2 linked regions of the Actomonas aquatica genome follow. The protein of the gene in region 1 binds, or shares a complex with, the protein of each later gene. Links are inferred from orthologs where the notes say so. Each region holds a gene or a part of one and is shown on either strand. Other genes may lie near its edges.

Region 1 (15,442 bases):
GTGGATGCTCATCCAGATCGGTCCGTATTTTTTGAAGATCTCGCACAGCTTCGGCGTGATGCGCTGCGGCAGGAACACCGGGATGCGCGATCCGATGCGGATGAACTCGACATGCGGGATCTCGCGCAACCGCGCCAAGAGGTGCTCCAGCTTGCGATCGGAGAGCAACAGCGGGTCTCCCCCTGACAGCAGCACGTCGCGCACCTCCGGGTGGGATTCGATGTAGCGCAGACCCTGCTCGTATTCCGGGTGGAAATTGTAGTCCTGAGCGTTGGAGACCAACCGACTGCGCGTGCAATAGCGGCAATAGGCGGCACAACGATCGGTCACCAAAAACAGCACGCGATCCGGATAACGATGCACAATGCCCGGCACCGGCGAGTGTTCGTCTTCACCGAGCGAGTCCAGTTGCTCCTCGTTGGAGATAAACATTTCCCCTTCACGCGGGATCAGCTGCTTACGGATCGGGCAGTTGGGATCGTTACGATCGATCAGATTGAAGAAATAGGGCGTAATCGACATCGCCAGCTTCCGCCCGGCAAAGGCCACCCCGCGCTTTTCCTCCGGCGTGAGGGTCATGTAACGCTCGAGATCCTCGCCCGAGGTGAGGCGATTCTTAAGCTGCCAAGTCCAGTCCTGCCACTGTTCGGCTGGGACGTGTTGCCAGAGTCCTTGGCCTTCAAACCAGCTGGAGCGATCGTCGGTATATGCCATTATGCCCGCAGTAAGCGGCCCCAAAGCGCGCTGTCAAACGAGGTGCCAGCTTCCGACCTCCGAGAATCTCACCACCGGTTTATTCCCGCATTCGCGCAGAACTTGGGCGCCCCCTGAGAAATCCCTTGGCAGGTGCCGGACCACGAGTTTTCGTCCGCCTTTAATGTCCTCATCCAAACCCGCGGTCCTCGCCCTCGAAGATGGTTCGGTCTACCATGGCCTCGCTTTTGGCGCCGATGCCACCGTCGCCGGAGAATGTGTTTTTAACACCTCCATGACGGGTTATCAGGAGATCGTCACCGATCCGTCCTACTTCGGCCAAATCGTGACCATGACCGCTGTCCAGATCGGCAACTACGGCATCAGCCCCGAGGACGCCGAGGCCGGACACCCGATGTGCTCCGGTTTTGTGGTGCGGGAACTCTCCCCTATCGCCTCCAATTGGCGTTCGACCATCACGCTCGACGCCTACCTCGCGAAATACGGCATACCCGGCATCAGCGAGGTCGATACCCGCGCCATTACCAAAAAGCTCCGCGTCGACGGCGCCATGAAGTGCTGCATCAGCACCCTGCCGATCACCGACGAGGAAGCCGTGGCCCAGGCCCGCGGCTGGCAAGACATGGCCGGCAGCGACTACGTAAAGGACGTGAGCTGCAAGGAACCCTACATTTGGGGTGCCGATGAGCCCGAGCGCTACAACGCCCCCTACTTGCCCGACGGCACGTCCTTCGGCGCCCACCAAACCCGCGAGAAGCGCTTCCGCGTCGCTGCCTTCGACTTCGGCGCCAAGCACACCATCTTCCGCAAACTCATCCGCCACGGCTTCGACGTGCAGGTCTTCCCCTCCACCGCGACGCCCGAGATGATCCGCGAACACGCCCCCGACGGCCTCTTCCTCTCCAACGGCCCCGGCGACCCGGCCGCCCTCGACTACGTGCACCGCACCGTCAACGCCCTGCTGCCCGAGCTGCCGACCTTCGGCATCTGCCTCGGCCACCAGATGCTCACCCACGCCATGGGCGGCAAAACCTTCAAACTCAAGTTTGGTCACCGCGGCGGCAACCAGCCGGTCAAGAACCTCGAGACCGGCCGCGTCTCCATCACCGCGCAGAACCACGGCTTCGCCACCGATCCCGATAGCCTCGAAGCCGGCGGCGCCATGGTCACCGAGATCAACTTGAACGACAACACGGTCGAAGGCCTGCGCCACAAGGAGCTGCCGATCTTCTCGGTGCAATACCACCCGGAAGCCGCCCCCGGCCCCAACGACGCCGATCCGCTCTTCGTCGACTTCTACAACCTCATCCAGAAGCGCAAAGACGGAAAGATCTGAGGCCGCACCTCACTCCGTTTCACATCCCCACCTTCTGCAAAGGCCGGCCATTCGCCGGCCTTTGCTTTTGCCCGGGTCACTCCTCCGGCTCGGGCGCGGGTGTCGGCAGGTCCGCCGGATCCTGAATCACAATGCCCAGCATCTGCAGATCGATACCGTGATGCCGGAACAGCGCCCGCGCATTCGCATTTTCGTTGGTGCGCGTGGCCGTCGCCACGGCGCCGTAGGAGACCGGGATCTGCGTCTCGCCCGGCGTCAGCACGAAGTCACCAAACGCGCTCTCGCCGTTGGCGTCCACGGTGTATCCAGGTCCCACATACAGCGAAATCTCGTGCATCGGGAACGTGCGCAGCTTGTAGGACTGGTAGCGGGTCTCCTGCAGTTTCGCCGTCACGTAGGCTGGATTGGTGGTGCCGATGTCCTCGATGAGCGTGCGATCCGTTTCCCGTTGCAGGGAATACGCCCCGGCTGCGCGCAGAATCGCCAGCGCATCCTCGCCCACCGCCGGGTCGTCGGCCAACGCCATCAACGTGGTGAGGAGCTCCTCATCCGACACCTCGTCCGGATACGGATAGCTTTCCCAAATGCTCTGCCACGGCAGCTCGCTCAGGGGTTTGGTGGCCTGCTCCTTCGGCTGAATAAACGCCCGGCGCGAGAAGCTGGTGTAGGCGCTGAACACCCCATTATCCAACTGCGCGTCCACCGGGATACAGATCGCCAGCACCTTCACCCCGACCGCCTCCGAAGCGCCCAAGCCACCGAAGGTGCGCGCCGTGTAAGTCGACTTGATCCGGTCCTTCAGCAGATTGAACGGCTGCTGCAGCAGGTCGCAGTGGTTGAAGCTCAGGGGCTGCGACACTCGGTAACTTTGCGACGTGAATCGCTTTAACCCCGTCTCGGTATCCGGCGTCGCCCGCAGCCCCTCCAACGCGCCCTTGGCCGAGGTGAGACTGAACCCGGGCACCGACGTCTCGGTCCCGTTCAGGGTGCCGTTCAGCACCATCGCGATCGGGCCCTTCTTGCCCGGAGCCACATCAAGCACGGCGTTTTCGCCCAGCCCGACTCCCAAATTGATCGCCGCCGTGGTCACATCCACGCCCGGCTGACACGCCGCCAAATAGCCCCCCGAGGTGACGGTGCTCAGCACCGCATTCGCGATGATATCGACCGTGAGGTCGACCACCGCATCGGCCACGATTTTGGTCGCCTCCTCGTCGCCCTCGCTCTGCGTGGTCACCAACAGATCCACCGCCGGATCGCCCAACGCTTGGCGCTCCGTCAGGTTCAGACCGGCTTTGATCTTCCACGTGTCCGGATTGGCCGGCGCGTAATCCAAGGGATCCACCCCGATCGCGAAACTCGCCGAGATCCGCACCCCCGTCTCGACCGGCGCTTTCTTGTCGACGTCGCTGCCGTAAATCATGACCGGCCGCGGTTGAGTCGACCCGAGAAAGACCTCTTCAAACTGCGGCTTCGTCCCGGCCGCCGCGCCCACCGCGCCGAGGCGCGTCAGCGAGACTTGCTCCAGGTCATCCTCGATCGCCTCGCTAAACGGATCCCGGATCTGGTCGGCCTGCCCCTTGATCAGATAACCAGCATGCAGGCCCGGTAACTGCGCCCCGGGCAGCGTCGCTTCGATGGCAAAGGTCGGCGCATCGTCGGTGCGCACATCCACAAACCCACCCGAAACCGCACCCAGCCGAGGCAACAGTTCCAGATCATTGAGCGAGCCCGTCTCCGCCGTAAGATCCGTCACGATGTCGAGCCCAAGCAAGTCCGACGAGTTGGGCACGTAGTCGAACCGATTACTCGCCAGTGCCGCGGCCCCGTAGATCGCACTCGCCTCCGCGCCCACCACCGGAATGGCCGCATAAAACGCATCGCGCAGACGCGGTTTCGGCACGCTGCCGTGGTGCGCGTCGTAGAGCACACCATCGAGAGCGACGCCAAAATGGTGGCGCGTGGTGCCCGTCGGCGTGCCGGGCGGATCGAGTGGCGTGTATTCACGCACTCGCCCGTCTTTGCCCAAGTCGAAGACGGTGCCCTGATACACCTCCATCTGGAAGTATTGGTCCAGGACCCCACCGTAATACTGCGACGGCCATTGCCCGTAGAGGATATTCTCAAACGATGTCGTGGGCTCCTCCCCTTCCGGTGTCTCCGCCCGGAAGTGATCAAAGTCCGTCGCCTCGTGATCGACCCACACGGAGACCGACCGCGTGACCTTGGGATTGCCCGCCACATCCGCCAGGTTGAGCGGCAGATCAAACTGCGAGTAGCGCCGGTAGGTTTCGTGCAGGTCGGCCTTCACGTCGTCGAAGCCGATCACCGGTTCCTCCTCCGCCGGCACAAACTCGGTCGTAAAGTTATAGGCCGTGAAACGCTGGTAATCGACGTAGTTGCCGCTCGCGGTGATTTCCACCGCCTCGGCGCCCTGCCCGGAACTCAAGAAGTCCGGCAAGCCGTCCGGCAGGCCCAGCTCCCCCAATTGGCGACTGCGGCTGACCGTGCGTCGATCTGTAGTGTTCCCGTAGATACGCAGGCCCGTCCACGTGCCGATCGTGAACTCCCGCGCCAAGTCCCGCACCACCGCCTCGCCAGTGAGCGGGTCGGTCTGACGAGAGAAACCCAGCAAGGGACTGGTGGCAAATTGACCGCGGAAGCCCGCCGCCCCCGCCGCGACATCGGCTTCGTCAAAACGGCCGTCGTTATTGGTATCTTCCTCCGGGTCCGCGACGCCGTCCTGATTCGCATCCCACACGGCATGGATCGACGGGCGCAGGGTCGCGGTGAGCGGAGGCAACGTGAGCCCGCGTCGCTCAAACCCAAACTCCACGCTCCCACGCGGTGCCGCCAAACCGTAGCTGGCGTTCAGCGCGACATCGACTTCGCCATTCGGATTCTTCGGCGTGAGCGCCGCGCCGAAAAGTTGGAATTCACCGGGCCACGTGGAGCCGTCACCCAACACCAACTCCACCTCGCGCACGTCGTAGTCATTGGTCGTCGCACTCCCCCAATAGGTCGCGTCGACATCGATCACGAGACGCAGGGCGTCGCCGTCGATTTCGTGACTCGCCAACGATAAACCGTCGCCCAGATCGAGGGTCCCGTCAAAACCCGCGGCCAAGGCCTCAGCAAAACCTTCCGTGCCTTCGAGTGTCACGCGCACTTGCGCCGCTTCTGCCGGCAGGTCGCCATCGGCCACGGCTTGCCGCACCCGCTCGGACGGGATCGGCAAGCGGTCCGGCGTGAACACCACGCCGTGACCACCGATACGGATCACGAAGTTGTGCAGCGCACTCCAGGCGGGATCGGCGTAGTTAGCCGCTGCAATCGTTGGCGGCGCGATCGCGGGTTGTTCGGTCAGCGGGTAGCCCGAGCCGTTGAACGTGTAGGTGTAACTGAAAAAGCGATCACCCTCAAAGGGCGTGTAGTAGTCGCGCTGCACCGGAGTCAGGTCGAAGCCGATCAACAAATCGTAGCGTTGTTGTTCCGCAGTGTAATTGGAGTTTTCCAGCACATTGATCGTGAAAGCCTGCTGACCGGTTGCATCGACGTAGAGGTTGTCCTCGTAACCCTGCCCCGTATCGAACTGGTCGTAGTCAAACGTCACGCCCGGGCCGATCAGCCGCCGCGGTCGCGCATACAGCAACGTGGTCGAGGGAGCTTCCACCCGCTCCGCATAACCGCCGACGTAGCTCTCCTGAAACGTCTGCCCGACGGCCATCGCCTCGCCGGCCGCGTTGTAGTGCTGCATCACGACGCGAATCGACTTGCCGGGAATCCACACCCCGCGCTTCGGCCACAGCACTTCGATGCCGCCCAACATCATGTTGTCCGGCACCTGCTCGCCACTGTCGTGCCAGGGATTGTCCCCCTTCGTCGGCCAGGTGAGCTCATCCAACGACGGCACCGAGAAGGTGAACGGCGCGGTCGAAATCTCCGGCCGGCCCGCCAGCGCGCGTCGCACCGTGTAGGTGCCAGGCGCGTCGAAAAACTCCTTAAAGTCGTAGAAGTTGGGCACCTCCGAGACCGGCACATGCAAGGTCCCGCCGCCCGCCGCCGACGATCCGGCGTCCGTCACGCCTTCCTCCGGCTGCACGGCCGGACGTTCGATCACCCACTCCTCGGGGTAGAGGTCCGCCCAGCTCGTGCCGTTGAACTGCATGCTGCGTAGATTGGGCTGTCCCTCCACCAACTGCAGTGGCAGGAAATGACGCACCGGCAATTGGTTGTCCGGCGGCACCGGCCGCCCCACCAACTCGACCATCTGCAGCTCCGGCTGAATGACGTTCAGCGTGAAGGTCTGGGCCGGGATGTTGGGATCATTCACGACACTCACGCGAAAGGTCATTTCGCCCGCGCGGGTCGGCGACACGCTGAAACGTGCCCGTCCGTGATTCGGATGCACGGTTACGCCGAAGCCACCCGTATCCGGCAAATTTGACTCAGCCACAAAACCCCGAAATTCCGCGGTCTTTTCCACCATCACATCGGTTACCGCCGTGCCATTCGTCGGCGGCAGCTCCCCATCCCGCAGATACCGATCGTAGACCACCCAGAACTCGTCGCCCTCCACGACTTCCACTTTCACTTCCATTTTGCCGACAAAAACACTCGCGCCGTTTTCGTAGTCGCCTTCGAAGGGGTTGCTCAGCTGCACGTCGAAATCGATCCATTCGGTGATGTAGACCTCGTCCGTCGCTTCCGTCTGCGACCCCATCACCGACACGTTCATGTCGAGCTGCGTGTAGCGCACATTCACGGTGGTGGAATTCTGATACTCACCGTCGTCATACGACACCGTGACGACGCCCTGCCCCGCCGTGTCGCCGATCTCCAGCACGCCGGACTTTTCCTCGATGCGCGCCGCGATGCCGGTGTTCTGCACGATGCGATCGAACTGGTTATAATCCACCACGTCTCCAGTTGCTGAATACGTAATGGCGGCGATGTCCCGCCCGCTGATGTGCTCCGGCTCGGGACCATAAATGCTGTAGAATGGAACCCGGGTGATACGCAGCCGCGGGTCGAGCGCAAAGGTCACATCGGGTTGCGTCACCTCGATCTGGTTGTATCCGCCCGCATAGGACACGTCCCCCAGCACCTGTGCCTCCACCGCCCAAAAATACACCGGCTCGCGCGCTTTCACCGTCGCTCGTCCGACCACTTGGTAGGTCAGGTCCTGCGCCGTTACGACCGCGAGACCCGGTTCCTCCCACACCGTCATCAAGCCGGTGTCATCGACCGTGACCCGTTCCTCCGGATTACTCGTCCACGAAAACGCCGCTGCCCCCGGGGTGCCGGTGGTGCCATCCGAGAAATGCCGCGTCGCCACAAACTGAGTCTGCGGTTCGGTGTCCCATTCCGTTTCGTCGAAGCGCACCACTTCCCCCGGCGAGATCTCCACATCGACCAGCGTGATCGCGGCCGTCTGCAGCGGCGCCTGTTCCGCCCCCAGCGAATAACCCACCACGATATCCACCGGCAACGCATCCGGCAAAACCGGCGGAGCCGTGTAGGTGCCGTCCAGCGACAGCGCGCCCAGGCCCGGCAAGCCGCCCACGTAGTTGTTCAGTTTCCAGACGGCGTTGCGCAACGGCAGGAAGCCGAAATCCACAATATGGATACCCGCCTGAAACTGCACCGTCTCCCCCACCCCGATGATGGAATCACCCGGCACAATGACCAACTCACCGGGCAACGCCTCCACCGTCACCCCCGTGTCGGCCACACGCGAAGCGTCATCCAAATCGGTCGCCCGCAGGGTCACGTTGAGCCCGGTCGTGCCGGTCGGCGCGGTGTAATACGCCACCGCCGAATCCGTCAGGCTGACCCGAATCGTGCCGACGGTCCCATTGCCGCCTTCCACGCCGTCCACGCTCCAAGCCCAGTTGCCCCCCGCGCCCCCCTGCAGACGCAGAATCAAGGTGTCGCCCGCCAGCACCCGCTGGTCTTCCTGCAACAGCTCAAACAGCTCGTCCTCGCCCAAGATCCGCGCCCGGTAAAACCGCTGCCGCGCACCGCTCACCCCCAGCCCGTCATCGGTCGCCGCATGCGCTCCGCCCGCTAACGTGCCGCGTTCCAACTCCGCCCAATGGATCAGGTCGTCCGAAACTTCGATCACCACCGGTTCACCATCCGGACCTGTCACCCTCACCTGCAGCTCAGCAGTGGATACGGATTCAAAATCGATCGAGAGCTCCTGCGCGACGACCGCGATCCCGGAAAGGATCCACGCGGCGAGGCAACGGACGCGTTGGGGGAAGAGGGACGAAAGCACCATGGGACCAGTTGGGGCACCCGCCAGAACGGCAGACATTAATGCCCCTATTGCAGGTCACTCTCATTTGCGACCCTAAGTCCCCCCGACGAGGCCATCAGCAGCAGAGGTTATAGAAAATCCCCCGCGACATGACCGATCATGGCCCGAACCGGTGCGCGCTCCGCCAGCCCGGTCGCGATCCGCCGCTCAACCCAGCGCCGCCTCAAAACGCTCGGCATCCGCCGGCGTATCGACGCCCAGCCCCGGATCATCGGTCAAACCGACCGCAATGTCGTAGCCATTCTCCAACACCCGCAATTGCTCCAGCTTCTCGATCTGCTCGAGCTGTCCTTGCGGCAAACCAGCAAACTGCTCCAACAACATCGCCGTGTAAGCATAGAGACCGAGGTGCTTGCGGCAGGGATTCGCCGCCACCCAGTCGTCCTCAATCGTGAGGCCCAGATCGCGCGGAAACGGCATGCGTGAGCGCGAAAAATACAGCGCACGCCCGTCCCGCCGCATGACGACCTTCACCTGATTCGCGTTGTAGAAATCCACCACCCGCTTGAACGGCGTCGCCAGCGTCGCCATCGCCACCGGCCCCTGCACCAGCTCGGCCAGCGCGCGGATCTGCTCGCCCGTCACCAGTGGCTCATCGGCCTGCACGTTGATCACGAACTCCGCCCCGACCGTGCGGTTCGCTTCGGCCAGCCGATCCGTGCCGCTCTGGTGGTCGGCGCGGGTCATGATGGTCTGAAAACCCGCCTCGCGCAGCGGCGCTTCGAGCAAGGCATCATCCACCGCAAACCACAGCGGAAACTCCGGTGCCTCGGCCGCGATCCGGCGCGCCACCCACAGCACCAGCGGCACGCCGCGCACCTCATGCAGGAGCTTGCGCGGGAAGCGCGAGGATTCGAGACGACAGGGGACGATGATCGCGAACTTTGGCATGCAAAAGGCTGAGACCTTGAGTAACAGGTTTTTGAGTTGCAAGCCGCCCTGCCGCTCCGGAGCCTTTCCCGCTCATGTCTGAAACGTCCGATCCCGCCTCCCCCACTGCACAAACCGCCCGCGAGCTGGTCGTGCAGAACAAGATGGGTATCCATGCCCGTCCTGCGGCCATGATCGTTCGCGTCACCAACAAGTTCAAAGCCGACGTATTGGTCGAAAAGGACGACGAACAGGTGAACGGAAAAAGCATCATGGGTCTGATGATGTTGGCCGCCGGCAAGGGCTCCAAAGTGCGCTTCAGCGTCACCGGCGACGACGGTGCCGCCATGCTCGACGAACTCGAGGCGCTCTTCGCCCGCAAGTTCGACGAGGCCTGATCCACTCATCGGCACATCGTGCTCCTCTAGTTTAGAAATTTGAACCAGCCGAGTCTTGACCAATAATCCATTATATTGGATACCCCATCCACCTTGGCAGATAACCCGCGCTCCAGCGTCAACGAACACATCGCCGCCCGGCTCCGCGCCCTGCGCGACGCCCGGGGCGTCTCGCTCGCCGCGCTCGCCGAACGCACCGGCGTCAGCCGCTCGATGTTGTCGCTGATCGAACGCGGTGAAAGCAGCCCCACCGCCACCGTCCTGGAGAAGATCGCTACCGGCCTCTCCGTGCCCTTGGCCGAACTCTTCTCCCCCGTCCCCACCACCGATGCCACGCCGCCGTCGCCCCTACGCCGCGCCGCCGAGCACGTCGTGTGGCGCGATCCCGCCTCCGGTTATCAACGCACCGAAGTGAGCCCGGCCGGAGCCACCGACTTCGCCCGCATCGTCGACGTCTCCTTTCCCGCCGGCGCCCACATCGCCTTCGACACCACACACTACGACGCCCCCGTGCATCAACAGGTTTGGATGCTCGAGGGCGCCATGCACATCCGCCACGGCGACGACACCTACGAACTTAGCGTCGGCGATACCCTCGCCTTCCTCCTCGACCGCCCCACCGCCTTTCACAACCCAACTCGATCCGAAGCGCGCTACGCTGTCGTGATCGTGCCATCGGCCGCTTCCCGCCCCCGCTTGCCATGAGTGCATCGCCGCCTTCCATCCGTCTTCTGAGCGACCCGCTGCCCCACGAGCTCGAGCAACTCGCGTCGGTGTTGCACGACTGCGTAAACGGCGGCGCTTCCGTGAGCTTTATGGCGCCCTACTCCCTCGACGACGCACACAAATTCTGGGAGCGCATTGCGATGGATGTCCGCGCGGGGCAAAAAGCCCTGCTGGTCGCCGAAGACGAGCTGGGCATCTGCGGCACCGTGCAGCTCCACCTCGATCTGCCCCCCAACCAACCGCACCGCGCCGACCTCGCCAAGATGTTGGTCCACCGCCGCGCTCGTCGCCGCGGTCTCGGCGAAGCTCTCATGCGCGCCGCCGAAGCCGAAGCCATCGCCCGCGGCAAAAACTTGCTCGTGCTCGACACCGTCACCGGCAGCACCGCCGATCGCCTCTACACGCGCCTCGGTTGGGTGCGCGTCGGCGAGATTCCCCGCTACGCGCTCATGCCCGACGGTGAACCTTGTCCGACCACCTACTTCTATCGCGATTTACGCGACGAAGCTCAGACCGCCGTCGCCGGCAGACCGTAAAACGCCCGTGCGTTCCGCGTCGTGATCGTCGCCAGCGTCTCGTAATCGACGCCAAACATCTCGGCCGCAAAATCCGCCGTGTGGCGCACGTAACTCACTTCGTTGGGTTTGCCGCGGTGCGGCACCGGCGTGAGATACGGCGCATCGGTTTCGAGCATGAGGTGCTCCAGCCCCTGCACCTTCGCCGCCTCCCGCACCGACTCGGCGTTCTTGTAAGTCAGAATGCCGGTGAAGGAGCCAAATCCGCCCCGCTCGCGCAGCACGGTCATCTCGGCCGGACCTTCGGCGAAGCAGTGAAACACCACCCGCTTCCAATTCACCCCGCTCGCGTCGATCAACTCGACACACTCGGCAAACGCGCCCCGCGAGTGCACCACCACCGGCGCGTCCAACTCCTTGGCCAGCGCCAGTTGCGCCGCAAAGGCCGCCTTTTGCCAGGCCATCAACTGCTCGGCCTTCGCTTCGTCCTTCTTGGGCAAATGAAACCGATCGAGCCCACACTCGCCCAGCGCCACGGGCACCAGTCCGCCGTCGCGCCAGAAGACCGGCAACTGCGCCAGCTCCTGCTCCCATGTCTCGTCGACCGAGCACGGATGCAGCCCTGCGGTGTAAAATACCGTGCCGGCCTGCGCCATTGCCAGTTCCCGGTAACCCAACCAGTCGTCGCTGGCCGTGCCGACCGTGATCATGGCGTCGACGTCGGCCGTGCGCGCACGGTCCAGAATCGGCGCCAACTCCCCGCGCCGCACAAACGAGTCGAGGTGCGTGTGTGAATCGATCAGGCCCATTGTTCAGACTTGGTAAAGGCTCGCGTATCGATCTTCCAAATACGCCAGCAGCGGTTGCGGCGAGAGCGGTTTGCCCGTCACCTTCTCCACCAGCTCGAGCGCCGAATAACGTTTGCCGTGAGCATGCACATTCTCGCGCAACCAGCCGAGCAGCCGCCCAAACTCGCCGCGCGCAAAGTCCGCTTCCAGATCCGGCATCGCCCCCCGCACCGCATCCCACAGCTGCGCCGCGATCATGTTGCCCAGGCAATAACTCGGGAAGTAGCCAAAGGCGCCGCCACTCCAGTGCACGTCCTGCAGCACGCCCTCGGCATCGTTGGTCGGACGCTGTCCGAGCAGCGCTTCACAGCGTTCGTTCCACGCCGCCGGCAGATCGGCCACCGCCAGCTCGCCGGAGAAGAGCCGCTGCTCCAACTCGAAGCGCAGGATGATGTGCAGGTTGTAATACACTTCGTCGGCTTCGACCCGCACCAGCGTCGGCGCCACGGCATTGATCGCCAGCAGCAGTTCGTCGGACGATATGCCTTCCAACTGCGCCCCGAAACGCGCGCGGAATTGCTGCTCAAAAAACATCCAGAACGGCCGTCCCCGTCCCACCTGATTCTCCCACATCCGACTCTGCGATTCATGCATCGCCATGCCCGCGTGCTGACCCAGCGCCGTCGCATGATGCTCGAGCGGCAGGCCCTGTTCGTAGAGACCGTGGCCGGTCTCATGGATCGAACCAAAGAGTGAACTCAGCGGCAGGTCGGCCTCATACCGGGTCGTCATGCGGATGTCGGCCCCGCTGCCTTCACAAAATGGGTGCGGCGACACATCGATGCGACCGCGGCGATAGTTAAAACCGATCCGCTCCGTCACCTCGCGCAGAAACGCTGCCTGCGCTTCGACCGGAAAACCACGCAACCGCTCGGGCTTCGCCTGCACCGGCGAGGCCGCGATGCGCTGCACCAGCGGCACCAATCCTTCGCTCAGTTCAGCGAACAGCTTGGTTATGGTCGCGGCGTCGAGCCCCGGATCGTGCTGATCGATCGCGTAGTCATACGGCCGATCGCCCCAGCCGAGATAGGCCGCCTCACGCTTGGCCAGCTCCAGGTGTTTTTCCAAATACGGCGCGTAGCTGGCAAAGTCGTCCGCCTCCTTGGCCTTGTGCCAGGCGTGGTAACTCGCACTGCAGTGTTTGGCTTTCTCGGTGACAAACTCGCTGGGCAACTTGGTCACCCGATCGTAGTCCCGCCGCGCCGCCCGCACGACCACCCGTTGCGCATCGTTCAAGCTATCGAGATCGCTTTCCAGCTCCGCCAACGCCTCGCCGATCGCCGGCGCGCTCGACGCCGCGTGAGCCAACTCCGCCATCACCGCCATCTGCTCACCGCGCAGGTCACTGCTGTCGGGCGGTAGGTTCACCTGCTCGTCCCAGCCCAACAGGCCGAGCACGGAGTTTAGGTGATGCACTTTGTGCAAATGGGTGAGAAGCGAATCGTAGGCTGCAGGCATGGTCAAAGTGCAGACACCATCAAGGCGCGATCCGCCCTGAGGCAACCCCACTCAGAACCAATCGTTCTCCAACTTGGGCATCGTCTTGATCACCACGTCGCCCCCACTGGAACGCACGTCGAGATTCACCCCGCCACCGTTGGAAACGCCTTCCAAGCGCCGCTTGCCATCGCCGCCCCGCAAAACTTCGTCAAAGGCGTAACGCGATCGCACCCGCCCCCAACTCGCCCGCGCCTTCAACGCAAACGCCGTGCCTTCATCGATCGACATCATCACACTGCCGCCGTCGGCCACCAACGAGGCCGGCTGCTGCAAATCCGAGCTGAACTGAGCAGTCACATTGCCATTCTCGGCTTCCGCCAAGACGCTGCCCTGCACCTTCATAAATTCGATACTACCGCTCTTGGTCGCGAGGCTGGCGTTGCCCAACACCGTGCCGACGGTGATTTCGCCGAAGCCACAGTTCACGTTCAAGTCGCCCGCCGTGCGCGACACCGTGACGCTGCCTCGCACCGATTTGGCCGAAACCGAGCCATCCACCCGCCCAAAAAAAATGTCTCCGTCCCGCACCCGGGCGCGCATGTGACCCGTGATGTCATTGCCCACATCGATGCCGCCAAGATCAGTCTCCAAATCCAAACTACACTGCGGCGGCACCCGCAAGGTGATGGCCAGCTCCCGAATCGGAGCATCGCCAACCCCAATATCCACGCCCCAGTCCGAACGTTTGATCGACACCGACACGCCCGCGCCAAACGCCGCACCGTTCACATCGATCGCCTTCAGCCAATCGTCCGGCGTCTCGTTGTTTCCTTCGTTGGCGTGCACGATCAAACTCACCCGTCCCGGCGCGGACCGCTCCACCTGAATCGTGCCCCGAAAGGTGTGCAGCTTCACCATCGGCATATCCCCCACCTCCCAGGAAAAGGCCTCAAAACGCTCAGCAGCCGTGACCACCGGACTGAGCATCAGGGACATCGCAATAACCGAAAAAAAGAGGTGAAGTGCTTTCATTTCTGGCGTGACGGCGGACTTTAACGGGAAACAGGCCCGCGGTGGAGTGAAACCCGGACCTGCCCATCCAGACTAGGGTTTTTACCCTACCTGTCAATTCTTCGTCACTCGTTTGAGGAATAGAGCAGGCCAAATAGGTCTCTTCCCGACATGCGCTCCCTTTTTGCCCTCTTTCTTGGCTCAATCCTCATCCTGCTGGCGGGGTGTGAAACCGACTCGCTGGATGTCCGCGCGGCTCCGCCGCTGCCCGCCGATGCCGCCGCCGCCGTGGCCGCCGCCGACCTCACCCCGATCACCCGCTCCGACGCCGAATGGCGTGAGACGCTCACCGCTGAGCAATACTACATCCTCCGCCAGGACGGCACCGAACGCCCCTTCACCAGCCCTCACTTGAAGGAAAGCCGCCCCGGCTATTTTGCCTGCGCCGCCTGCGGCCTGCCCCTCTTCAGCCAGGACACCAAGTTTAAATCCGGCACCGGCTGGCCCAGCTTCTGGGCCCCCATCGCCGATGGTTTTGTGGCCGACAAACGCGACTTCAGCCTCGGCATGGTGCGCACCGAAAACCGCTGCGCCCGTTGCGACGGCCATCTCGGCCACGTCTTCGCCGACGGTCCCCGCCCCACCGGCCTGCGCTATTGCATCAACGGCGACGCGCTCACCTTCGTGCCGGCTGAGAACTGAGCCCTCTCTCTGACTAACGGTTCGCCGAGGCGCGCGCGCCGGATCTTTGCGCCAAGCTGGCCTCGCGTCCAAGGTTGCGGGCATGCCCCATCCGTTACCCTCCCCTCGCCGGTGGCTACCGGCGCTCGCGGGCGCCCTGTGCCTGCTCGGCCTCACCGGCTGCGAAACCACCCAACGCCTCGCCCTGCTGCCTTCGCCCACCACACCCGTGCAGAGCGATGCGTCCCTCGCCATGACCCAACGACATCGCGTCAGCCTCGCCCTCGAGCGCGTTGACTTCAGCAACGAGACCGCCGCGCTCCCTTCACTCGTCCTTCGCGTGACCAACCTTGGCGAAGAACGCCTCTCCCTCACCCCCGGCAATGTGCGGGTCTTCGCCGGCGACCGACCGATCCCGCTGCTCACCCGCGACGCCTACATCGCACGCATCCACGAAGACGCCCGTCGCGACGCCGAGGCCTACACCGGTCAACAGGCCGAAGTGATCCTCGCCGCCGACGCCTCCCGACACGATCCCAGTTCGGCCCTGGCCAACCTCGCCGCCGCCAAACGCACCA
Region 2 (16,232 bases), 1.3 Mb from region 1 along the record:
CCCCTTCGCCAATACCGGCAGCTCCAGCTCCAGCCAGAACACCAACATCGAGCGCATCGATTTTTACTTTGGCGACTACGTGGTGCAGGAGGGCGCGGGCATCGTGCTTTTCGACCTCGAGAACTTCGGCAACCAAGGCGATGCCTTCCGTATCGCCGCCTTCGACGGTTGGGACTCCAGTGCGGCGGCCCCGGACTCCTTTGCCAACACCGGCCTGCTCATCGGCGCCGATTCCTTCGGTGAAGCCCTGCTCTCCCCCACCGACAACGGCAGCCTCGAGTTTGCCCGCGCCACCTATGACGACGGCGACGACCTGACCGGTTACGCCAATAATTTCACCCAGCTCGGCTCCGACCTCAACCTCGTCGGCATCCTGATTCGCTTCACCGATTTGGGCATGCAGGTTGGGGACACCATTCAGGGGTTTTCGTTGATGGCCGCGGATGTGAACGCCGGCTCCGCCAACGATCTGGTTAATTGGAACAACAGTTCGGTCTACCGCACCGACACCGACCGCAACCTCTACGGCAACGTCGACTTCATGGGCTTCGGGGCGCAGATGGCTAATCCGATCCCGGAACCGTCGACCTACGGCGCGGTGCTCATGCTGACACTTCTAGGCGTCTACGGTCGGCGGCGTTGGCTGCTACCCCGCGCCCGAGCGCTCAAGCGAGCGGCTTGAGCAGGGCAAACTTACCACTCGCCGCTGGCGGGATGTGGCGACGGCGAAACGGCACCACGCGAGCGCCATCACCGAGAACTTGGGCGATCGCGGCCGTCACGCTATCGGGCGCGGTATGATCCGCCACGTAGTGAAAGTCCCAACGGTCCGCCTTGGCCTGCACCAGCGAGTAGTGCCAGCACTTGAAGTCCTCCGGCAGGACCTGATCGATATCCGTCGGCGAAACCAGCGAACCATCGGCCCGGAAATGCAGCCCGCCCTCGCGACCGAGCAGACGGTAACCTTGCGGAAAACGCTGCACGATATCGCCGGTGTGGTAACGCAGCAGCGGCATGGCTTCGCGGCCTCGAGTGGTGACGATGATCTGAAACACTTCGTCGAGCCCCCGGTAGGGCACCAACTCCACGAAGGCGTTGGCGTCGATCACCTGGGAGTTGTCGGCAAAAGCGTCCCCCACGAAAAGATAGCCCGCTTCGGTCGAACCATAGAGGTCGACCTGCGGCGCAGGGAACACTTCGGCAATGCGGCGACTGTGCTGCAGACTCGCTTTACCATAGGTCAGGATGACGGCCTTGACGCTCGGCACAGTGACGCCGCGCTTGGAGACCTCACGCGCCAACAACGAAAGGTAGATCGGCTCCCCCTCGATCACGTCCGGTTTCACGGCTTGGAGCTCCACCACGATGCGATCCCATTCCGCCTCGCGAAACACAAACGGATCGCTGGTGAGGTTCAGGTAGTGCGTGCCGTTTAAATAGCGGTGCGGGAAGGGGTGGTCCTCGTAGGGACACAAGTTGCTCGAACAGCCCACCGGCGCGAGGATGCACTTGCGGTAGGCTTTACCCACAAACTGGCGCAGAATCGGGGAGGCCTCGTAGGCGCGCGCGGTCTGTTCGTCCCACCAACCGTCCTCCATGATCACGGTCATGGGTCCGGACGTCGTGCCCGAGGTGCTCTCGTATTCGAAACGCGACTCCTCGAGACCGCGCTCGATTTCGCTGTAATCGGCGAAGAAGGACTGATGGCCGCGTTCCACGATCTCGCGCTTGGTCAGCCGCGGGATCTCTTCATAGCAACCCCAGCGCAGCGGTTCCTCATGCAGCGGGAAACGTTGGGCGTAGAGCGGACTGCGCTCGTAAATACGGCGGATCTCACTCTCCAGCGGCGCGGGCACGCGCTCGGCATCATCGGAGGTCGGGTTGACCCCAAGTTGGGCGGGATCGTTGGCAAACTGGGGAGCGGACATCTTCAAGGTCGGTCAGCTAATGAGCGTCCTGCCCCAAGTCAAATTCCAGCCCAACCCCGCTTTTTGCCCTGCTCCCGCCACCACGGCTCGAGCAGGAAGAGTCCGTTGAGCATGAGCGCGTGGGTCACTTCCCCTGCCCGCGCCCGCTGCAACACCTCCTGCACCGGCACGAGCGCAATGCTCATTTCCTCATCCGCATCCCACTTGAGGTCCGCCGTGAGTTGCACCTCCGGCACGAGGATGACGTGGGCGCGATTGCTCTGAATGGCCGGATTCGGGTGCACCGAACCCAGGACTGTCGGTGCGGCTCCGGTGTAGCCTGTTTCCTCCGCCAACTCCCGCACGGCAGCCTGTGCCGGATCTTCGCCGCGCTCGATCACCCCGCCGGGAAGTTCCAGGGACAAACCCTCCATGCCGAATCGAAACTGCCGCACCATTACCAGTTCGCCCTGCGGGGTCATCGGGAGAACCACTGCCCAGTCCGGGGCATCGATGACAAAAAATTCCTTCGCATCGGCGCGACCGGGGTGGCGAAAGCGTGAACTGCGCACGTCGAAGACGCGGGTGTGCAGCAGGGTGCGATCGTCAGTGCGTTGCCAAGGGCGGGGATCAGTAGAGGCGGACACGGCGGCGATATGAAGCCATTGTTCCGGCGGAGGGAAAACGAAAACGCCTCCCGGCGATAAACCGGGAGGCGTCGGAAAGTCAGGATGATTTCTGGCTAAGGTCGCTTACTTCTGCGGCACCTTGATCGGCTGGCCGATGGCGAGGCGGTTCCAGTTCACGCCCGGGTTGACCGCTTGCAGGTCCGTCCAGGAGACCCCCAAGGTGCGGGCGATCTTGATGCCGGTATCGCCGGATTTCACCAAATACTCATTCGGACCGGCCACGGCCGGGGCGCTGGAACTGCCGGAGGAGGACGAGGACACAACCGGAGGCGGTGTGATGGCCTTGGTCTCGAGCTCGTCGACCTTGGCAGAGAGCTTACCGAACAGGTCACCCATGGTGTTGAAGCCTTTCTGGGTGTCGCCGATGACCTTGGTGATGTTTTTATTGGCCGTTTCGGCGGACGTCGCCGTATCCCGCATTTTGCCCTCGAGATCATCGATGCGAGCCGCGATCGCGCTTTGCTCAGCAAGGGTCTTGTCGATGTTGGTCACCTTAGCGAGCGCTACACCGGCCAGCACGCCGGCGATCACGCCAACGATGAGGGCCAAAACGGGCAGCCAGCTAAACGATGATTCGTTGTTGTCCTGAGAAATAGTATCCATGGGGAGAAGTCTAACCACAGGATCTACGTTCGCGCGTCCGGCAGAAGCAAGCAGGTAAATGGTCGGCAACGCCGCTCGGAAAGAGAAACGACAACGTTTTCGCGAAATGGTCGGGACGGCGAGACTTGGTCGCCTCGGGCGACTTCGAAACCACGGACCTCAGCCAGACCACCCATCCGCCAAATTGAGAACTCCGAAATGGTCGGGACGGCGAGATTCGAACTCGCGACCTCCTGCTCCCAAAGCAGGCGCTCTACCAGGCTAAGCTACGTCCCGAAACAGAAGACCGCACCGCAGGGCCAACGCCCTCGCCTGTCAATCTCCGCGTTCAATTCGCGCATCCAACCACGCCCTCCCCTGCCCCGATTTCAGAAACTTCTCCCGATCCCGCGCGCATCGATAATCCGGATACTCGGCGCTGGCGGCACGCCCAGACCTCCCGATGCCCATTCGGTAAATGGTAGGGTCGGACCGCCGGGCCGACCGCTGCACCTGCCTCCGATTCACTTACTGAAATCGACGAGCCCTGCGCCAGCGGGTCCGCCCTACCTGGATTCCGCCCGCGCGTGCTTGGCATTGAGGCAAAAAAAGACCGCACGTCGTGACGTGCGGTCAGCTGCAGAAGATCGTTCTGGCTCGAAATCAGAGTGACGGGACCGTGATGGTCGACTCCTCGGTATCGTCCGGAGCGGAACCAACAGCAGCCTGCAACATCGTTACGCGACGCGTCCAGTTGGAGGCCGGATCGATCGCGACAATCTGGGTGACGAGGCTGTTGAGCGCTTCAAAATCACCGCTGTTGGCCGCCCGCGAAGCCAGATGGAAGATGGCTTCGCTGCGGACTGCCGGGCTCACCGCCGGGTTGTTGGCTAGATCGCGCAGGGCGGTGATGGCAGCGGATTCGTCGCCCGACATCAACGTCGACATGGCCACACCGAGACTCACGCGATCGGCAAAAACGGTGCCTTCGAGCTCTTCCGCCGCGGCTTGATACTTGGTCTTGGCCTCACCGAACCGGCCATCCGCGAATGCGGCATCGGCAACCTCCAGCAAGGCCGCACCGGCCAAAGTCGTTCCGGCGTGCGAGTCGGCAAACGCTTCGCGCGCACTGTCGCTGTCGAGTGCCGCATACTCCATGCGAGCGGCCTCCTCCTGGCTCTCTTGCAACATGATCCAACCGTTGCGGCCGACGATGGCGACCAACACCAGCACCGCGATTCCAATGAGAAGGGTGCGGTTCTTTTCCCAGAAAAGTTGCACGTTCTCCTCGAGATCGGGAGCGGCGGCGGGAACATCGGCGGACGCGGAGGCGTCACCACCAGAAGGTTGGGAAGGGGTCGGATTGGACTTGGACATGGGTGCGAAAACGGGCACCGAAACACATGCCTTCCCCCTCGTAAAGGCGGGATTTCTGCCGGACACCCGGCCTCGTCCGTCAATGACTCAATCGAAGACGACCGTCTTGTTGCCGTAAACGAGCACGCGGTGCTCCAAATGCCATCGCACGGCCTGGGCGAGCACCAGTTTCTCCAAGTCACGGCCTTTGCGAATGAGGTCATTCACTTCGTGACGGTGCGTCACACGAGCCACGTCCTGCTGGATGATCGGACCGTCGTCGAGCACGGCGGTGGCATAGTGGGCCGTCGCACCGATCAACTTCACGCCACGGGTGTGTGCCTGATGATAGGGGCGGCCACCGGCGAAGGCGGGCAGAAAGGAGTGATGGATGTTGATGACGGGTTTGCCGAAACCATCGAGGAAACGATCGGACAGCACCTGCATGTAACGCGCCATGATCACCAGATCGACGTCGAGCTCGGCCAACAGCTTCAGTTGCGCCGTCTCCGCCTCCACTTTGGTCGCAGCACTCACCGGGATGTGGTGAAAGGGCAGGCCATAGTTGCGGGCCGCCTCTTCCATCACGCGGTGATTGGAAACGACCGCCACGATGTCGCAGGCGAACTCGCCCGCTTTCCAACGCAGCACGATGTCGTGGAAACAGTGATCCGCCTTGGATACGAAGATCGCCACCTTGGGCCGAGCGCCCGGAGCCGAGACTTCCGGGTTCATGCCCAACTCGGTCGCGAAACGTTTAAACGCCGTTTGTTCGTCGGCCGATTCGCTGGCCGGGATCCACTCGACGCGTTGGAAGAAGATCCCCTGCTCGACGTCACGGTGTTGGTCGGCGTGGAGGATGTTTCCCCCGCGTTCGAAAATCCAATTGGACACCTTGGCCACGAGTCCCGGTTGATCGGGACCGTGGAGCAGACAGATATGCGGCGCTACCTCGGTGGCAGACATGATGGCGAGCAAGGGGCGCGGCCGACTCAGACCGGACGCACGTTTTTCACGTAGTGCTGGATGGGCATCACTTCGATCTGCTTTTCCTTGAGGGCTTCGATGCCCTTCACGGCGGCGAAGGCGCCCATGACCGTAGTCATGAGGCAGACGTTGTGAGCATAGGAAGCGGCGCGGATCTTGTTCTCATCCTTACGCGGAATCATGCCGCCGGGGGTGTTGATCACCAACTTGATCTGGTTGTTCTTGATCATGTCGACCGCGGTCGGGCGGCCTTCGTTGATCTTGGCCAGACGGGTGACCTCGACTCCGTTCTCGGCCAGCACCTTGGCGGTGCCCCCGGTCGAGAAGAGCTTGAAGCCGAGACGCACCAGGCGACGGGCGAGATCCACCGCGCGCGGTTTGTCGGCATCCTTGACCGAGAGGAACACGTTGCCGCCGACCGGCAGGCCGGGCTTGGCCGCAGCCTGGGCCTTGGCAAAGGCAACACCGAGGTCCTCGTCGACGCCCATCACCTCACCGGTGGAGCGCATCTCGGGACTCAGTTGGATGGTGCAACCGGGGAAGCGCACAAACGGGAACACGGACTCCTTCACGCACCAGTGCTTGGGCACGATCTCGTCGGTAAAACCAAGCTCCTTGAGCTTGTGGCCCGCCATGATCTTCGCCGCGAGTTTGGCCAAGGGCACGCCCATCGCCTTGGCGACGAAGGGCACCGTGCGCGAGGCGCGCGGGTTCACTTCGATGAGGAACAGCTCGTTGTCCTTGATGGCGAACTGGACGTTCATCAGGCCCACCACGTTGAGCTCCTTGGCGAGCGCGAGAGTGGCATCACGCACCGTATCGATCATTTCCTTACCGAGCGTGTGCGGGGGCATGACCATGGCGGCGTCGCCGGAGTGCACGCCGGCAAACTCAATGTGCTCAAGCATACCGCCGATGATCGACGTCTCGCCGTCGCTGATGCAGTCGACGTCGAGCTCGATGGCGTCCTCGAGGAACTTGTCGATGAGCACCGGCTTGTCGGGCATGGCGTCAAACGCCTGGCGCACGACGCTCTTAAACTCCTCTTCGCTGTAGACGATGAACATACCGCGTCCGCCGAGCACGAAGGAAGGGCGCAGCAGCACCGGGAAGCCGAGTTCGTGCGCCGCGGTCAGGGCGTCGTTCTCGTTCATCGCCGTGCGATTGGCCGGCTGCTTGAGACCGAGCTTGTGCAGGATGGCCGCGAACTGCTTCCGGTCCTCGGCCGCATCGATCATCTCGGGCGAGGTGCCGATGATGTTCACGCCGCGCGCCTTGAGATCGGTGGCGAGATTGAGCGGAGTCTGACCGCCGAACTGCACGATGGCGCCGTCGCAGCCCTCCTGCTCGTAGATTTCCAGCACGTCCTCGAGGGTGAGCGGCTCGAAATAAAGGCGGTCGGACGTGTCGTAGTCGGTGGAAACGGTCTCCGGATTGGAGTTCACCATCACCGTCTCGTAACCGATCTCGCGCAGGGCAAAACTCGCGTGCACGCAGCAGTAGTCGAACTCGATGCCCTGGCCGATGCGGTTGGGACCGCCGCCCAAGATCATGATCTTCTTCTTGCCGCCCGGCATGATCTCGTTCTCGTCGCCGTAGCTGGAATAGTAATACGGGGTGAACGCTTCAAACTCAGCCGCGCAGGTATCGACCAGACGGTAGGTGGTCTGCACGCCGCGCTCCTTACGGGCGGCACGCACCGCGTCGAGATCGCTGCCGAGCAGGTGGGCGAGCTGGGCATCGCAGAAACCAAATTTCTTGGCGCGGCGCAGCAGGTTGGTGTCGAGGGTTTCGAGCGTCTGGCCCTTCACCGCCTGCTCCATATCGAAGATCTCGCGAAGCTGGTGCAGGAACCACGGATCGATCTTCGTGAGTTCGAAGACCTCATCCAGGGACATGCCGGCGAGGAAGGCGTAGCGGATGTAGAAGATGCGCTCCGGGTTGGGCGTGCCGAGTTTGGCCACGATAAGGCTCTGGTCCGCCGGCGTGTCGTCGCCGAGCTTGCCGCCCGCGCCAAAACCCCGGGCCCCGATCTCGAGCGAACGCAGCGCCTTCTGCATCGACTCCTTGAAGGTGCGACCAATGGCCATGGCCTCACCCACCGATTTCATGGCGGAGGTCAGGGTCGGCTCGCAGCCCGGGAACTTCTCAAAGGTGAAGCGCGGGATCTTCGTCACCACATAATCGATGGTCGGCTCAAACGACGCCGGCGTGAGACGGGTGATGTCGTTTTGCAGCTCATCGAGCGTGTAGCCCACGGCCAGCTTGGCCGCGATCTTGGCGATCGGGAAACCCGTGGCCTTCGAGGCGAGCGCGGACGAACGCGACACCCGCGGGTTCATCTCGATGACGACCTGACGGCCCGTCTTCGGATCGAGCGAAAACTGGATGTTGGAACCGCCAGTCTCGACGCCGATCTCGCGGATGACCGCGAAGGAGGCGTCACGCATGGCTTGGAATTCCTTGTCCGAGAGGGTCATCGCCGGCGCCACCGTGATGGAGTCGCCGGTGTGCACGCCCATGGGATCGAAGTTCTCGATCGAGCAGATCACGACGCACTGGTCCTTGTGATCGCGCATGACCTCCATCTCGTATTCCTTCCAACCGAGCAGACATTCCTCGATGAGGACTTCGTGCACGGGAGAGAGATCGAGACCGTTGGCCACAATTTCCTCAAACTCCTCAAAATTGTAGGCAATGCCGCCGCCGGAGCCGCCGAGCGTGAAGGACGGTCGGATGATGAGCGGCATATTGCCGAGCTCCTCCGCCGCTTCGCGGGCCTCGGCCAAGGATTTCACCGTGCGGGAGTGTGCGATATCGAGGCCGATCTTGAGCATGGCCTGCTTGAAGAGCTCGCGGTCCTCACCCTTGTCGATTGCCTCGGGTTTGGCGCCGATCATCTCGACGCCGTATTTCTCCAAGATGCCTTGCTCGTGCAGCTCCATGGAGAGATTGAGCGCAGTCTGACCACCGAGCGTAGGCAGCAGCGCGTCCGGCTTCTCTTTGGCGATGATCTTTTCCACGAACTCCACCGTGAGTGGCTCGATGTAGGTCACATCGGCGAACTCCGGGTCGGTCATGATGGTCGCCGGATTGGAATTCACCAAGACAACCCGGTAACCCTCTTCTTTGAGGGCTTTGCACGCTTGGGTGCCGGAGTAGTCGAATTCGCAGGCTTGGCCGATCACGATAGGACCGGCGCCGATGATGAGGATGGTTTTGAGGTCGTCGCGCTTTGGCATGGCGTAGGCGCCGTGACGGTTAGTCTGGGGCCGGAGCGGCGCAAGCGCGAACTCCGGGACTCATCACCGTGCCCCCGGGGATCCCCCTTGCCAAAAAATTCAACCCAACTCCGAGATGTCGATACCGAGCACCCGGCTCGCCTCACCGCGGTCTCCCCGGCAGGCGTGCAACACCATTTCGATGTATTGTTTGCGCTGCTCCGCCAAATGGTCGGCCAGCGAGGGCCACTGACTCAGCTCCTTGAGCCGCATGGGCAGCTGCTCCGCCGAAATCAGTCGCGCTTCGGTTGATGCGGCAATCTTGGTGACCACCTGATTGAGCTCCATCATGTTGCCCGGCCAACGGTAACCTTCCAGCACCGCGAGCGCTTCCGGCGAAAACTCGATGAGTTTGGCGTCAAAATGGGGATTGGACGATTTGGCCAGGATGTGCCGGATGAACTCCGGCAAATCGCTCAGATGCTCCCGCAAGGGCGGTAGGCTGACCGGCAGCGAGGCCACGCGATAGAACAACTCGTCGTGGAACCGACCTTCATCCGTCATCAGTTCCAAATCCGCCGTGGTGGTGCAGATCAGCCGGAAACGGTGCGCAGTGTTGCGCAACACACTCACCAGCTCCTGCTGCATCTCGAACGGCAGGGATTCGAGACGCTCCAACAACAAAGTGCCTCCGCAGGCCTGCTGCACCCATTCACCGCCCGCGCCGTTTTCGCCCATCAAGCCGCGTTCGAAATTGGCTTCGGAACTCAGGGCGCAATCGATGCGCACGAGCTGTGCCCCGTCCTCGGCGCTGCTGGCGTGCAACAACTCCGCAATCGCGTCCTTGCCCGTGCCCATTTCGCCCTGCAGCAGGACTGGCGTGCGGGCATTGGCGAGTCGCTGCACCTGCTGGCGCAATCGCTGCATCTCCCGACTCGAGCCGACCAAGCGCGACTCCAAATCCGCCACATCCACCTCAGGCGCGGCCGAGCTGGCTCGCTTGAGCTGGAACTCGCGAAACTCGATGCCCCGACGCAGGGTGCTGATCAACTCGTCCACCCGGAAGGGCTTCTGCAGATAATCGAATGCTCCAAACTTGAGCGCTTGAATGGCGCTCTCAGTGGACGCGTAGGCCGTCATGATGATGACCACCGCACTGGGATCGTAGGTCTTGAGCTGCTTGAGCAACGTGATCCCGTCCATCGGCTTCATGTCGATATCGGCCAGGACCAAATCGAAACGCTCTTCCTTATATCGCGCCAAACCCTTTTCCCCATCCGTGGCGAACGCCGTCGAATACCCAGTCGGCTGTATCACCGCATCCAGCATTTCGTGGATGGAGAGCAGATCGTCGACAATGAGAACGGAAGGCATGGGACAGAAAAGCGGTCGTGTTGGGGACCGCGGGAGGGTCAGCGAGGCGCAAGCCGCGACCTATTGCAAGCCGCCGGCCACCGCACCCAGCTGGAAAATCGGCAAGAACATTGCCATAACGATACCACCGACAACAACACCCAGGAAAACGATGAGCATCGGTTCGATCAGAGACGTGAGGGACGCGACGGTCGCTTCTGCCTCAGTATCATAGAAATCGGCGATCTTGTTCATCATCCCGTCCACGTTGCCGGTAGTCTCACCCGCCTTGATCATGTGTTTCATCATGGGCGGGAAAAACGGATTGGCGGCCATCACCTCGGAAACCTGCCCACCTTGGCTCACATGCCGGGCGATTTCCACACAGGCCCCCTCGATCTGCACCTTGTTGGAAGCCGAAGAAACGATCTCCAAAGTGCGCAAAATCGGCACCCCGGAACGCACCAGCGTCGCGTAGGTGCGGCAGAAGCGTGATAGGGCGATCTTGTGGATCAGGTTGCCGAAAATGGGGGCTTTAACCAAAGCCTTGTCCTTGATTTCGCGCCCCTTCGGCGTGGCGACGACCCGCCGGAAGATCCAGACAAAGACGCCCAACCCGGCGATAATATAGAGGATGTTGGCCTTCAGGAAATCGGAGAGATCGATCAGGAACTGCGTCGGGGCCGGCAACTTGGCGCCGAAGTCGGCGAACATGTCGGCAAACACCGGGATCACGAAAATCAGCAACACGTTGACCAAAGCGATGGCCAAACCAATGACCGCGATCGGATAGGTCATCGCCGATTTCACCTTCTTGGTCAGCTTCACGCTCGATTCGAAATACGAAGCGACCTTGCCCAAAATCTCGGAGAGCGCACCCGACGCTTCACCGGCCTCCACCATCGAGACAAACAGGGTGTTGAAGGCGCGCGGGAAACGCTTCACCGCGGTCGAAAAGGAATTACCCGCCGAAATCTCGGCCCTCACATCTCGGATCACGATGCGAAACACCTGATCTTCCGTCTGATCCTGCAGGGCCTCCAAGCACTGCACCAGCGGCAGGCCCGCCGTCAGCAGAGACGACAACTGCTGAGTGAAAACCGCCAACTCCTCCAACGGGAGTTTGTAAGTCTTGGCCTTCTTCTCATTCGCCTTCTGTTTGGCGAGTTCTTGCGACGCCCAAAAGCCCTGTTTCTTGGACTTCGACGCTGGAACTTTTTTGGAGCCCGTCGAGCCGGACGCGCCGCTGGAGATGAAAGCCATATGCGGAGCGAAAGGATTCACCCCGTGACCGGCAACTCCATTCCCCTGTCAACGAAGTGCTAAAAATACGGCTATTCCCACTGCCAAAATCACTTAGCCATGCGTATGACCGCGAGCTTGACCCTTCGCGCGGGGACGTGATGCTTCCGCCCTCTTCGCGGCTGTAGTTTAGTGGTAAAACCTCTGTCTTCCACACAGATGTCGTCGGTTCGATTCCGTCCAGCCGCACCACCGATCCGAATCGGATCGGTGTCCGCCGAAGCCCAGCGGACGGAAGCGGGCTGAGCCCGCCGACCAGAGCCCACAAACCTCCCTCGGCGTCTCCCCCGCCATGAACATCGTCCTCTTCGATCCGAGCGAAACCGCCCCACCGCTGCCCCGCAGCGACGAACGCGCCCGGCACATCCTCAAGGTGCTGCGCCGCTCCGAGGGCGACAATTTTGATGTCGGACTCATCAATGGCCCGCGCGGCAAAGCGACGCTGCGCAGCATCACCGAAGACGCCCTGCACCTCGACTTCACCTGGGACGCCCCTCACCCGCCGCCGCCGGCCACCACCCTGGTCGTCGGCCTGCCACGCCCCCAGACCGCCCGCGACATTCTGCGCGACGCCACCACGCTGGGCGTTACCCAGATTCACTTCGTCCGCACTGCTCGCAGCGACATCAACTACGCCGACAGCTCGCTATGGCAGGATGAGGCCTGGCGCCGACACCTCGTGTTGGGTGCCGCGCAGGCCTTCGACACGCACCTGCCTCGCGTGACCTGCGCACATGACCTTTCGTCCGCGCTGGGTTCGATCCACGACGCCACCACCACACTCGCGCTCGACAACTACGGTGCGGAGGTCGCGATGGCCGAATTTCCGCTGCCCACGTCCTTCGCCCACGTCGTGCTCTGCCTCGGCCCCGAGCGTGGCTGGGACGACGCCGACCGCGAGGTGTTGGCCCGCTTTGGCGCCGTTCGTGCCCACCTCGGCACCCGCGTGCTCCGCTTGGAGACGGCAGTGGTTGCGGGTCTGACGCTGCTGCACGCCGCCCGCCACCGGGTTAATCCGCTCGTTTAAAAATCGCGACGGTAGGCTGCTGCCGCTTCCCCCGCCCCACCCGCCGCACGCAGGTCCAGCCCGCCGGCTCGATCTCCGTGCCCCCCGGCAACTCAAAGAGCACCCAGGGTGCCTCCGCGCCCGACCAACGCTCTTCGATCTGCGCGAAAACTTTGGGCCACACGGCCTCGATGATCGGGTATGGCGGATCCACAAACACCAAGTCCGGCGGCGCCCACCCTTCCGGCCACGGGACCGTCGTGGCATCCGCCGCCATCACCTGCAAATCCGCCTGCGGCGACCGGCCCACGCTGCGGCACACCGCCGCCACGTTCAGCTTGAGCAGGTCGACCGTGCGCCGGTGTTGCTCGACCCAGGCGCCACCGGCGGCCCCCCGACTCAGCGCTTCCAAGCCGTAAGCGCCACTGCCGGCGAAGAGATCCAGAAAGCGCGCGCCAACCACCAACTCCCCCACGCTCGAAAACAACGCCTGCCGCATGCCATCAGTCGCCGGCCGCACCGCGTCCCCTTTGGGAACCTGCAAGCTGATACCTTTGGCCACACCGCCGCTTATACGCATGCGCGCAGGTCAATTCGTCGCCTCTCACTTGGCAAACGCGAAGCAGCTCCCAAGGTGCCCGACCGCGCTCCCTCTCCGTTTTCAATCAACCCGCCGACATGCCAACTCGACGCTTCACCCGCCGCCGTTTCCTGCGCAACGTCGCGATTGTCGGCGGAACCGCGCTCACCGGTTTTGTTGGCTATCGGCAACTTATGGCTTCCCCCGCCCGCTTCCCCGTTTCCGACCACTGCGACGGTCGACGCTTTTTCAACCCCCGGTTTCACGAGAACCGCAACTGGTTCGACGTGCTCCGGTGGAAGTTCACCAGCAAGGGCACCAAGTGGCCGGAGGAAATCGACGCTCCGCCCCAGCAACCACCGCCCGCGCCGACCGATGGCACCCTCACCGCCACTTGGATCAACCACGCGACCGTGCTGCTGCAGACCCGTCACGGCAACATCCTCACCGACCCCGTTTACAGCGAACGCTGCAGCCCCGTCTCCTTCGCCGGCCCCAAGCGCGTGCACCCGCCCGGCGTGAAATGGGAGGATCTGCCCCCCATCGATCTGATCCTGCTTAGTCACGATCACTACGATCACTGCGACGCCGCCACCCTCGCCCGCTTCGCCGCTCAACCCAAACCGCCGCTGGTCATCACCCCGCTGGGCAACGGTGCCCTGCTGCGCGACTTCGGCTTCGCGGCCGACCGCATCGTCGAACTCGACTGGTGGGAGGCACACGAGATCTCGCACGGTTTCCATGTGCGCGCCACGCCGGCCCGTCATTGGAGCAACCGCGTGACTGGCGGACGCAACCACCGCCTCTGGTCGGGCTTCTTCATCCAAGCCGGCGGTCGCACCGTCTACTACACCGGCGATACCGCTTGGGATGAGCACATGTTCGGCGACGTGCGCGAACGCTGCGGTCCGCCCGATCTGGCCCTCATTCCGATCGGCGCCTACGAACCGCGCTGGTTCATGGCGGCGCAACACTGCAACCCCGAGGAAGCCTTGCGCATCCATCGCACCGTCGGTGCCGGCAAAAGCCTCGGCGTGCACTGGGGCACCTTTCAACTGACCGACGAAGGCATCGATGCCCCGGTTAAGGCGCTCGCCGCTGCCCGGCGCGAAATCGGCGTGCCCGAGGACCTCTTCCGCACCCTCGAACCGGGCGGCTCCCTGCGGGTCTGAACCCACCAGCGAGCAGACGACCGCCGGGACTTGCGCACCTTTGCGTAGGGACCGTTTCTCACTCCTCGGATAAAATTCGTCCCAATGCATCGCGGACTGGTTGCGTTCGGGAAATTTGCGATGTAGTTAGGAGCCTAATTATATCTACCGGGAAGGTTTTCCAAAGCCGACGCCTCCCTACTCTCCATGCTTCAACACCTCATTCGTGCCCTGCTCGTTCTCACTGCGCTCGCCAGCGTCGGTGCTGCCGCCGCGCGCGCGGATGAAACGACGGCGGAGACCTTCGATCGCGGTCCGTTTTGGTTCCGATCCGTCACCGCGGAAGGCGATCACGTGACAGGCTTGCGTCCGTTCTGGGACGCCGTCCGGGACGACGAGGGGCAACTGATTTCCGCCAGCGTGCTGTATCCGCTGTGGCACCGCGAAGTGGCTCCGGCCGCCGAAGTCTCCCGCTGGTCCTTCTTCAACCTGATCAACTACGAGCGCAACGACGCCACCGGCACGACCCGCTTTGATGCCTGGCCATTTTATTTCTCCCGCCAGACCGACACCGACAGCTCCGACGACTACCGCGCGGTCTTCCCGATCTACGGTGACGTGCCGCAGCGCTTCGGGCAGGACCGCCTGAACTGGGTGTTTTTCCCGCTCTACGGTCGCTTCGAGAAAAACGGTGCCGTCACCACCACGACCCCATGGCCCTTCATCAAAACCATCACCGGCGAAGGCCATCGCGGCTTTGAAGTTTGGCCGCTCGGCGGCCACCGCGAATCAACCATGCACGAGTCAGCCGAGAGTTTCGCCCTCTGGCCGCTCTACTACCGCAAGCGCACGGGCCCCGCCGACAACCCGACCAGCCTGCAAACCGGCTTCCTCCCGCTCTACGCGCTCGACCGCTCCCCCGGCTACCGCAGCGAGACCTACTTGTGGCCGTTCTTCGGCTACGTCGATCGCACCGAACCCTACCAGTATCACGCCCGTCACTACTTCTGGCCGCTCTGGGTCCAAGGCCGCGGCGACGACCGCTACGTGAATCGCTGGGCGCCGTTTTACTCCCACTCGATTCGGCGCGGCTACGACAAGACCTGGGTGATGTGGCCGCTTTGGCGTCAAGCCACCTGGCACGATGCCAACCTCCAACACGAGCGCCGCCAGTTCCTCTACTTCCTCTATCACTCGACCGTGCAGACCAGCCTGCACAACCCCGATGCCGCCCCCGCGCGCAAGACCCACCTGTGGCCCTTCTTCAGCTCTTGGGACAATGGCGCTGGCCGCAAACAGGTGCAGGCCTTCAGCCCTGTCGAAGTGTTTTTCCCGCACAACGAACGCGTCCGCCGCCTCTGGACTCCTCTCTTTAATGTCTATCGCTACAACCGCGATGACTCGGAGGACGTCGTTGAACACAGCGTGCTCTGGAACCTGATCAAATGGTCCCGCCGTCCCGGCGAACGTGCCCATCGCGTCAGCCTACTGGGACCGCTCCTGCGCCTGCGCACCGCCCCCGGCGAGAAAAGCTTCACTCTCTTCGGAGATCAGCTCGGCCTCGAATACGACGACGGCCTGCGTGCTCGCACTCCTTTCACGTCCTCTTCGTCCACCGCTTCGCCATGACGCGCTTCCATAATTTCTTCGACGCATTCGGCAGCGGCGTGCTCATGACCTGGCGCGCCTTCGTCTCGCTGCCGTCCGCGCCGCGCATCCTCAAGCGCACCGCCGAACAGGGTTACCTCGCCGGCTACACGTCCCTGCCGATCGTGAGCGTGCTGTGTTTCTTCATCGGCGCGGTGCTCGCGCTCCAGGCCGGCATCAGCTTCCGCGACTTCGGCGCCAAGGAACTCATCGGTGCCCTCGTCGGCGCCTCCATGGCCCGTGAACTGGGTCCGGTCATGGTCGCCATTCTGCTTGCCGGTCGCGTGGGCAGCGCCACCACCGCCGAATTGGCGTCCATGCGCGTCAACTCCGAGATCGACGCCCTGGTCACCATGAACATCCCGCCCGAGCGCCTGCTGGTGCTGCCCCGCTTGCTGGCGGTGCTGCTCATCATGCCAGTGCTCACCATTCTCGCCAATCTCATCGGCTG

What was found.
Region 2: the proteins of carA (region 1) and carB are in contact, whole or in part, in a solved structure (PDB 1KEE), measured with the Escherichia coli proteins. The link is inferred for Actomonas aquatica from one-to-one orthologs.

The regions. Positions count from the first base shown.
Region 1 is NZ_CP139781.1:1,272,586-1,288,027, forward strand. What follows is about bases 1-2,963. They hold carA (glutamine-hydrolyzing carbamoyl-phosphate synthase small subunit), read left to right. Parts: upstream 1-877; coding sequence 878-2,050; downstream 2,051-2,963. Other genes in these bases: K1X11_RS04815 (KamA family radical SAM protein), read right to left, coding at 1-714; K1X11_RS04825 (hypothetical protein), read right to left, coding at 2,127-2,963. Outside these bases: more of K1X11_RS04825, read right to left, coding at 2,964-8,336; kdsB (3-deoxy-manno-octulosonate cytidylyltransferase), read right to left, coding at 8,523-9,266; K1X11_RS04835 (HPr family phosphocarrier protein), read left to right, coding at 9,341-9,643; K1X11_RS04840 (helix-turn-helix domain-containing protein), read left to right, coding at 9,719-10,348; K1X11_RS04845 (GNAT family N-acetyltransferase), read left to right, coding at 10,345-10,905; K1X11_RS04850 (TatD family hydrolase), read right to left, coding at 10,878-11,693; K1X11_RS04855 (carboxypeptidase M32), read right to left, coding at 11,697-13,190; K1X11_RS04860 (DUF4097 family beta strand repeat-containing protein), read right to left, coding at 13,242-14,168; peptide-methionine (R)-S-oxide reductase MsrB, read left to right, coding at 14,355-14,885; K1X11_RS04870 (hypothetical protein), read left to right, coding at 14,968-15,442. UniProt on the Escherichia coli protein: Small subunit of the glutamine-dependent carbamoyl phosphate synthetase (CPSase).
Region 2 is NZ_CP139781.1:2,541,620-2,557,851, forward strand. Bases 5,327-9,079 are described here. They hold carB (carbamoyl-phosphate synthase large subunit), read right to left. Parts: upstream 8,764-9,079; coding sequence 5,527-8,763; downstream 5,327-5,526. Other genes in these bases: purU (formyltetrahydrofolate deformylase), read right to left, coding at 5,327-5,500; K1X11_RS10095 (sigma-54-dependent transcriptional regulator), read right to left, coding at 8,863-9,079. Outside these bases: K1X11_RS10055 (PEP-CTERM sorting domain-containing protein), read left to right, coding at 1-682; K1X11_RS10060 (phenylacetate--CoA ligase family protein), read right to left, coding at 666-1,928; K1X11_RS10065 (NUDIX hydrolase), read right to left, coding at 1,967-2,554; K1X11_RS10070 (LysM peptidoglycan-binding domain-containing protein), read right to left, coding at 2,660-3,199; K1X11_RS10080 (tetratricopeptide repeat protein), read right to left, coding at 3,842-4,555; more of purU, read right to left, coding at 4,643-5,326; more of K1X11_RS10095, read right to left, coding at 9,080-10,116; K1X11_RS10100 (type II secretion system F family protein), read right to left, coding at 10,177-11,358; K1X11_RS10110 (16S rRNA (uracil(1498)-N(3))-methyltransferase), read left to right, coding at 11,690-12,424; K1X11_RS10115 (RsmD family RNA methyltransferase), read right to left, coding at 12,408-12,983; K1X11_RS10120 (MBL fold metallo-hydrolase), read left to right, coding at 13,082-14,155; K1X11_RS10125 (hypothetical protein), read left to right, coding at 14,342-15,763; K1X11_RS10130 (MlaE family ABC transporter permease), read left to right, coding at 15,760-16,232. UniProt on the Escherichia coli protein: Large subunit of the glutamine-dependent carbamoyl phosphate synthetase (CPSase).